2 linked regions of the Peribacillus simplex NBRC 15720 = DSM 1321 genome follow. The protein of the gene in region 1 interacts with the protein of each later gene in a pairwise test. Links are inferred from orthologs where the notes say so. Each region holds a gene or a part of one and is shown in the gene's direction. Other genes may lie near its edges.

What was found. Proteins that work in one complex are often made in the same cells at the same time.
Region 2: the proteins of BS1321_RS14950 (region 1) and BS1321_RS21180 interact in binary tests that used the Bacillus subtilis proteins (3 or more experiments, as listed by UniProt). The link is inferred for Peribacillus simplex NBRC 15720 = DSM 1321 from one-to-one orthologs.

The regions. Positions count from the first base shown.
Region 1 is NZ_CP017704.1:3,116,147-3,120,795, forward strand. The notes cover bases 1,210-4,175. They hold BS1321_RS14950 (PAS domain-containing sensor histidine kinase), read left to right. Parts: upstream 1,210-1,942; coding sequence 1,943-3,409; downstream 3,410-4,175. Other genes in these bases: BS1321_RS14945 (cell wall hydrolase), read left to right, coding at 1,368-1,796; BS1321_RS14955 (NADPH:quinone oxidoreductase family protein), read right to left, coding at 3,447-4,175. Also shown: BS1321_RS14935 (VOC family protein), read right to left, coding at 166-552; BS1321_RS14940 (DUF1292 domain-containing protein), read left to right, coding at 875-1,144; more of BS1321_RS14955, read right to left, coding at 4,176-4,439; BS1321_RS14960 (peptidylprolyl isomerase), read left to right, coding at 4,602-4,649. UniProt on the Bacillus subtilis protein: Phosphorylates the sporulation-regulatory proteins spo0A and spo0F. It also autophosphorylates in the presence of ATP.
Region 2 is NZ_CP017704.1:4,394,942-4,399,301, reverse strand. What follows is about bases 1,011-3,687. They hold BS1321_RS21180 (sporulation histidine kinase inhibitor Sda), read left to right. Parts: upstream 1,011-2,117; coding sequence 2,118-2,258; downstream 2,259-3,687. Other genes in these bases: pssA (CDP-diacylglycerol--serine O-phosphatidyltransferase), read left to right, coding at 3,233-3,687; BS1321_RS21175 (phosphatidylserine decarboxylase), read right to left, coding at 2,311-3,096; BS1321_RS21185 (YqeG family HAD IIIA-type phosphatase), read right to left, coding at 1,131-1,652; yqeH (ribosome biogenesis GTPase YqeH), read right to left, coding at 1,011-1,134. Also shown: aroE (shikimate dehydrogenase), read right to left, coding at 1-4; more of yqeH, read right to left, coding at 25-1,010; more of pssA, read left to right, coding at 3,688-3,772; BS1321_RS21165 (M3 family oligoendopeptidase), read right to left, coding at 3,840-4,360. UniProt on the Bacillus subtilis protein: Mediates a developmental checkpoint inhibiting initiation of sporulation (by preventing phosphorylation of spo0A) in response to defects in the replication initiation machinery.

The DNA.
Region 1 (4,649 bases):
ATAATTATTACATATTAGGATAAATGCAGTGTATTAAGAAATTACTTCAGTTAAGTAAAGAAAGGTTTTTTATCTGTAAATTTTGTTGAACATTCAAGAAGCGGCCTTTAGAGTGAACGTAAAAAAGCAGAAGTCTTTAAGACTCTGCTTTTTTTAGTATGCTTTTTACCTTTGGAAAAATTCAATCCACTCTTTTTCCGGTCCATATACGTAGAAATAGCGATAACCATTTGGAAGGGTGACTATCTCTTCATCAATCAGCTCGGTGTTATCCAAGCTTTTGATCCGGGCATATTCTTCTTCGATATCATCCACGGTAATGGCAAAATGGTGGATCGTTGCTTCGGATGGCAGTGTGTCGCTATATCCCTGAATCAATTCTATTTCCGTTTCGTCCGACTCTTCGTAACCGAGGAATGCCAGTTCGATTACCCCATTAGTATGAGTCATGCGTGCTTTTAATTTTAAATCCAGCACATCTTGATAAAAAGCGATGGATTTTTCAAGATCTCTTACAACAACGCCAATGTGATCGACCCTTTTCGCAGCCAAGAAATCTTCCTCCTTCATTATATCCAGGTGCAATACGCTAATATTAGTATATATAAGATTATTCGGAATTAAATCACATTTTTATAGCCGTTATTAGATAATTTTTTAAATGATGTTAAAAAAGGGAAAGTATTGGTAAATAATGAAAAAATGACAAGTGGCTTATGGGATAATACTTTTCTTCCATAATATCTCTTGATTGATTCTTTTCTTGGAAAGAATGGTATTATAATTTTCCAGGGCTAAAATTTGTTTATAAATCGAATAGTCGATATACTATGGAAACAACTCCATTATTAATGGATATGAAAGGAGAGGTAGTATGGGAAAAATTCGTGAAGGTGAGGTTTTCACCCTTACTGATGACAGTGATGAAGGCCATGAAGTTGAGGTTTTAGGATCATTGGATGTAGAAGGAACGGAATATGTTGCAGTAGGTTTGCTTGAAGATATTGAAGAGGATACAGATGAAGATATCGATATTTTCTTTTTCAGGGTCGAAGGCGAAGGTGAACTGCTCGATATCCAATCGGATGAAGAGTTCGAAAAGGTATCATTGGCGTTTGAAGCGGCATTTGAAGCGAAAGAATGACAAGATAAAAGACGGCACAATTTGTGCCGTCTTTTTTATATGTATAAAGAAAGTATTAGCCCCGCCTTCGCCAAATACCATGATAGCCACGCGTGCTATCCAGCCTTACTTAAGTATAGGATTGTTTTATTGATAGGACGTGTACTCCATATGAAGATTTTGTTAATAAACGGAGTATTTTTCCATCCCCGAGGCATAGGATAAAAAAAATGGGGGTGATGGGATGGCCGTTGTAAAGCACACTGATGCCGATATTGCCTTATTGGCAAGATTGCTTAGAGCGGAAGGCGAAGGTGAAGGGGATCAAGGCATGTTGATGATCGGTAATGTAGGAGTCAATCGGATTAGGTCGAATTGTTCCGATTTCAAAGGGTTGAGGACGATTCCAGACATGATTTATCAGGAGCATGCCTTTGAAGCAGTACAGAAGGGGTATTTTTATCAGCGAGCAAGGGACAGGGAAAAAAGACTTGCACGCCGCAGTGTAAATGGTGAAAGGATATGGCCCTCGAAATTTAGCCTATGGTACTTCAGACCACCGGGAGATTGTCCGGCAACCTGGTATAATCAGCCCCTGGTTGGGCGTTTCAAGCTCCATTGCTTTTATGAACCAACAGGTACAGAATGTCCAAATATTTATAATACATTTTAAGGAAGAGGCTGAACCTTATGGGGTTTGGCCTCTTTGTGCATCAATCCTTAACTTGGAGAAATCATATGATAAAACTGGCAAATGATTTACTGATACTGTAAAATTGAGACTGTAAATTTCCGGATAAGAAAGGAATAAAAATATAGATGAGTAAAAGGCTTATTAATTATGGACAAGGGCAAATGGGGGAACAGCCGGAGGATAATACCGAGAAATTTAAGTCTTTCATGGAGAACAACCCGGACGCCATTTCCATTGTTGATCTGGAAGGAAAGACCCTTCAAGTGAATGCAGCTTTTGAAGAGTTTTTCGGTTGGACGAATGATGAGCTCATAGGCATGCCGTTTCCAATTATTCCTGATTTCTTGAAGGAGTCAGTCAATGAATTGCATGACCAAATTAAGTCAGGGGTACAAAAGAAAGGCTTTGAAACGGTCAGGATAAAGAAGGATGGACAGTTAATCGATGTAAGCATCTCCCTGTTTAATATCCGCGATAATGAAAATGAACCGTGTGCATTGGTTTTCGTTTATCGGGATATCACGAATCAAAAACTTGCTGAAGCTGCCTTGAAGGAAAGTGAGCAAAGGTATCGCAGTTTAGTGGAGGTGTCACCTGAAGCGATTTTTGTACATCGCAATGGGATCATCGAGTATATGAATCCCATGGGGGCAAAAATGCTTGGGATGGATAGTGTGGAAGATATTATCGGTAAATCGGTTTTTCAGTTCGTTCACCTGGAGTCCCGGGAAAGTGTACAAAAAAGAATCGAGATCATGAGGGACGATCATCAGGCGGTTGGTTTACTGGAACAAAAGTTCATTCGGCTTGACGGACAAGTATTTTATGGAGAAACACTCGGTCTTCCGATTATTTATAAAGGTCAACCAGCCATACAGGTATTCTGTAGGGATATTACGGAGCGTAAAAAGACCGAAGAGCTGCTCTGTAAATCCAATATGTTATCGGCGGTAGGACAGATGGCTGCAGGCATCGCACATGAAATTAGAAATCCATTAACTGCGGTCAAAGGATTTTTACAATTATTAAGAGAAGACCCTGAGCAAAAGGACTATCTTGAAATGACGGTCAGTGAAGTTGAAAAAATCGAAACCCTTGCCAATGAATTTTTAAGTTTAGCAGAGCCTGAAGTGAAGGTTTGTGAATTCATTCAGCTTAACGATATATTGGATAGTGTGATTACGGTAGCCGAGTTTCAAGCGATTTTGAATGATGTTGAAATCATCAAGGAATATAATATGGATTCGGCATCTGTCTTTGGCGAACCGAATCAGTTAAAACAAGTATTCACGAATGTCGTCAATAATGCGATAGAAGCCATGCCGAATGGCGGCAAACTTCATATACAGTTAAACCATGAAGGAGACTCTGCAATGATCCGATTCATTGATCAAGGCTGCGGAATCTCAACTGAGCGCATGAAGCATCTAGGGCAGCCTTTTTATAGCACCTCTGAAAAAGGAACTGGGTTTGGGCTCATGGTCAGTACTAAAATAATCCATGAGCATAATGGGGAAATTCATTTCAGCAGCGAAGTGGGAGAAGGGACGATTGTAGATATCAGTCTCCCTATCAATGAAAGTTCACAATGAAAAGTGACGAGAAGCCATGCTCTCGTCACTTTTTGGTTTATAGCTTAACGATCGTTCTGCCTCTAGCTTCCCCTTTTAATAGGGTAGGAAGGACGTCAGGCAATTCTTTAAGTGTAATTTCCTGTTGAACGAGCTGTTCTAAATGATCGAGTTTAAAGTCGGTAGCAAGGCGATGCCAAACTTTCAATCTTGTATCCATCGGGCAATTGACCGAATCGATCCCAAGTAGATTAACACCCCTTAGGATGAATGGAAAGACAGTGGCAGGAAGGCTTGTACCAGCCGTTAATCCACTGACCGCAACAGCTCCGCCATACTTGATTTGGCTAAGGACCGACGCTAGCGGTTCACCGCCGACGGGATCCACCGCACCGCTCCACTTCTGTTTGCCCAGTGCCCGCAGCTTGCCATCATATACATCTTCCCGCGAGACAATAGTCTTCGCACCGATTTCCTTCAAGTAACCATGTTCCGATTCTTTTCCAGTACTCGCTTCCACGGAATAGCCAAGTTTGGAAAGGATCGAGACAGCGAAACTGCCAACCCCGCCAGTTGCACCAGTGACGAGAATGCTCCCTTGCTCAGGGGTGAGGTTATTTTCTTCCAATCTCAGAACCGATAAGGCTGCAGTGAAACCGGCCGTACCGATGATCATTGCCTCCTTCATTGTAAGGCCATCAGGAAGCGGGACGATCCACTCAGCCGGAACACGGGCAAATTGACTGTAGCCGCCGGATTGCGAAACGCCAATCCCATAGGAGGTCGCAATGACTTCGTCCCCTTCTTTAAAGCGCGAATCCTCAGATGAAACGACGACACCAGCCATATCAATTCCCGGAACGATAGGATAGCTGCTGACAATGTTTCCATTAGGAATGCTGGCAAGGCTATCTTTATAGTTCACACCGGAATAATGGACACGGATGAGCACTTCGCCTTGAGGTAGATCATCAAGTGATAGTTGCTGAATGTTAACGGTGAATTGATCATCTTGCTTGTTCACGACTAATGCATCAAATTGCTGTATCATGGTTCTTTCCCCCTTTTAATAATGTATCTATCCCATTATAAAAGAAAAAATATCGGAATGTATAATGATACAATTCTAAATAAGTAGCGCTTGCTTTTCTTTCTGCTACTAAAAATGGTACTATTAGATTTGATTCAGTTCATATTAAAGGAGATGTTTTACATGGCTAAAAAAGGATACATACTTATGGCAAATGGAGAAAAGATCGAA
Region 2 (4,360 bases), 1.3 Mb from region 1 along the record:
TCATAGACTAGACGACCCCTATATTTAGATTAATGATTTGCGAACGATCACATTGACGCCCTTTGGAACATGTGCAACGATTTTCGCTCCTGGCTCATTGACCGTCACCCAGCCAAGACCAGAAAACACAATATCCATTTTACCATCTTTCAAGGAAAATTCATGTGGAATCAGCTTCGGAAACTCCTCGATTTGTTCAGGCCGTGGGGGCGTCAGTAATTCCCCGGCATGGTTTTTATATAATTCATCGGCATTTTCCAGTTTCGTACGGTGAATATTCAATTCATTAGAAAGATAGCAAGTCAGTGAACGCCTTCCGCCTGAGACATAGTCCAATCGGGCCAACCCTCCGAAAAATAGCGTCTGCCCTTCATTCAGTTGGTACACTCTCGGCTTGATTTCCTTTTTCGGCATAATCACCTTAAAGTCCCGTTTGTCCACATAGTGAGCCATTTGATGATGATTAATGATTCCTGGTGTATCGATCAATGCCTGTCCATCATCCAAAGGAATTTCGATCATATCCAAGGTAGTACCAGGGAAGTGGGAAGTAGTGATGATATCACCTTCACCGCTCACTTCTTTTATAAGACGGTTGATGAAAGTCGATTTCCCTACATTCGTACAGCCCACCACATAGACATCTTTACCTTTTCGATACCGCTCAATCGCATCAGCAGCTTCAAGGATGTGCTTTCCCTTTTCCGCACTGACAAGCAGGACATCAATCGGGTTAAGACCCAATTCCTTGGACGATTGCTTCATCCAATTGATCAACTTGTTCGGTTTTACGGATTTAGGCAATAAATCAACCTTATTTCCGATCAGAAGAACATCATTTCTTCCTACAAATCGATGCAGGCCAGGCAGCCAGCTTCCATTGAAATCAAAAATATCGACGATTTTGACGATTAAAGAGTCGGTTTCGCCTACTTTATTCAAGATTTTCAAGAAGTCATCGTCTGTTAAGGATACATCCTGAACTTCGTTATAATGTTTCAATTTAAAGCAGCGCTGACAAACGATGCTCTCTTTCTCCAGTGCCGATTTAGGGGCAAAACCCAACTCCTTCGGATCTTCAGTCTGGACCTTGACACCGCAGCCGATGCACACTAATTCTTGATGATTGTTCAATTGTGATCCTCCCATTCTATCATTCCTTTTCGTTTAAAAAACGCCATGATCTTTCTTTCAAAATAACGATTGATCCTTGTTCTGAATTCGTCGGTTTGTGCCACAGGGACCACTAAGATCGTATGAAACCCGCCTCGGTTCCCTCCCAATACATCCGTCAATAACTGATCGCCGATTACCACCGTTTCTTCTAATTTCAATCCCATTGTCTTACGGGCTTTATGAAAAGCTCTTGCCATCGGTTTTCTGGCCTGGAAGATAAATGGAATGTGAAGCGGATCGGAAAAAGCCCGAACCCGATTTTCATTATTATTGGACACAATCGTCACTAAAATCCCATGATCCCGCATATTGTCGAACCATTTGATTAAATCGGGAGTGGCAGTTGGCCTGTCCCATTCAACGAGAGTATTATCCAAATCGGTAATGACTCCCTTAATACCTCTTTTTTTCAATTCTTGAGGATCTATATTAAAAATGCTTTTAACATGTTCACTCGGCAAAAATAATTTAAGCATATTGGCACCTCTATATTTTCATTAAAATTTACCGTCTCCATCATATCGAATTTTCAGCTCACTTTCAAAAAAAATTAGGAAAGAAGGGCTGACGGTAAAAAAACATCATAATGTATGTTTTCAGATATGGAAAGGCATTTTTTATTAAAGAATGGGAAATTTGCAGGCAGACCAGAACCAAAGAACTAATTATTCATAAAAGATTTCGACAAAAATTTCATATAACCAACCTGTGGATAACTTTACTAACATTTTCCATACTGATGTGCACCATTTCGTTCACCTTGTAAACAACTTAACCACAGGTTATCCACTTTTAACTGTGGATAACAGAACGATTGTTCTCCACGTTTATTTCTGATACAGTAGGGGTACATCAAGGAAGACTTATCAATATATGCAAGTAAACACCAAATTATTCCTCGCAATCCCTACTGGAGGTGAGCAGCCGTAAATGGCGTTCTGATGCAAAAACTATCTGATGACCTGTTGCTTGAATCCTATTTTAAAGCGCAGAACTTAAAGTTGAGTACCGATTTCATCCGCCTCATAGAAACGGAAATTCATCGACGATCCTTAACGCATAAAATCCGATCAATATTTTAATATGAAATACATAGGCTGACATCAAATGTCAGCCTCTTATTTTCATTTGAAGTTAGACGGCTCTCATGAATCCGATTGTTTCACCCACACGGACATCTGCGGGAATGGATATGTTTCCTTCAAGTTCAAAACTGCCTTTTTCAAAGAGAAGCACCACTGTGGACCCAAAGCTGAAATAAGAAAATTCCTGTCCTTTTTCCAATTCATCCGATTCATCAGTGATGACGATCGAATTTATGAACATCGCCCCGACTTTCACCATTGCCAGACTTCCCGCTTCATTTTGAAGTTCAGTTATTGTCCGATAATTTTTTGATAATGGCTCTTTTCCATATTTCATCCCCCATTTATTAACGGGGTATGATTTCCTTCCAAGGGTCCAACGTTTGACTACAGAACCCTTAATTGGTGCATGTATCCGATGGTAATGACTCGGGCTTAAGTATAACACGAGATATTTGCCGCCTAAGTACTTTTCCAACAAAAGCTCATCCCCGAGCATTTCCTCCATTGAATATACCTTTCCCTTAACGACGATCTTTTTATCACCGCGTATCTCCCCTGAATCCTCGAGAACACCGTCCACAGGACAAGCTACCGCAGAAGGAACTGCCGTAATTGGCCTGGCGTCCGCCTTTAACTGCCTTGTAAATAGCTCGTGAAGATTGGTATAAGCTTTTAACTCCTTACCAAATTCCTGTTGATTAAGGTTGAATGTTTTTACATAAAATAAAATTAAGGGTCTGCTCCAACGAGATTGGCTAAAATGCTTTAATAAACCTGATGAATACTGACCATTCGTCAGTTCAATAAGAATGCGATAAAAAGACTGAAACAAATAAAACCACTCCAAATTGTAAAATTATCCTAAAAATCCCTTGCATAAATTGTGTTAAATAAAATATTATTATATAATAAATACTTATGTTTACTATAATTTGTTTTAATTTGTTTCATTTGAAAGGAGTGAAAAGATGTTTTTATTACACGCCCTAGATCAAACCATTAAAAAAGTGAAAGCACAAACAGCAAATATACTTACTTTAATGAACTTATCCCTTGGTGGATTTGCAATAATTGCCGTGATGCACGGCCAATTGAATTTAAGCCTGCTTTTGATCTTCCTGGCTGCCCTTGCAGATCGCTTTGACGGTATGGTTGCACGGAAGTTCAACATTGAATCGGAATTGGGTAAGCAACTTGATTCCATGTGTGACATCATATCCTTTGGCGTCGCACCAGCTCTATTATTATACCAAGGAATATTAATAGAATTCGGAGCACCTGGCACACTCTTCACGGTTTTCTATATTGGCTGTGGCGCATTTCGTCTCGCCCGCTTCAATATTAGTGAAAGCAATGGATATTTTACAGGAGTGCCAATTACGGTTGCGGGCTGCATCGCTACGTTAAGTTATCTAGCCATCCCGTATTTCCATCCGGTCTTTTTCTTATCCCTCATGATTATATTATCATTACTTATGGTCAGTCCATTTAAAATGAAGAAAGTTTAAATAAGAAAGCGGATGTCCTTTACCGGACATCCGCTTTTTTCGTTCATATTCCAGCCTTAAACCCACCTTATGCTTTTCGGACTAGGGGGTCGGTCAAACGCATGAATTCTTCTACATCCTCCATACAGGCATTGACCGCTTCTTCCCAAAAATCCCGGGTCTTTAAATCGACGCCTAAATGTTTCTCCGCCAAATCCTCGACCTTCATGGAACCGGTATCCTTTAAGAGAGCGATATATTTTTCTTCGAATCCTGCAGGCTCTTTCAGGGCATTCGCGTATATGCCTAATGAGAATAAGTATCCGAATGTGTACGGAAAATTATAAAATGGTACACCTGTAATATAAAAATGGAGCTTTGAAGCCCAGAACGTTGGATTATAATCACTTAAAGCATCGCCATAAGCTTCTTTTTGTGCATCGACCATCAGTTCATTCAACCGTTCGGCACTTACATATCCTTGTTTCCTCTCATCATAAAACCTTGTTTCAAATAAGTAGCGGGCATGGATATTCATCAATAATGCCACGGAACGCTGAATTTTATCTTCTAAAAGCACCAGCTTTTCTTCCTCACTGGCCGCTTCCT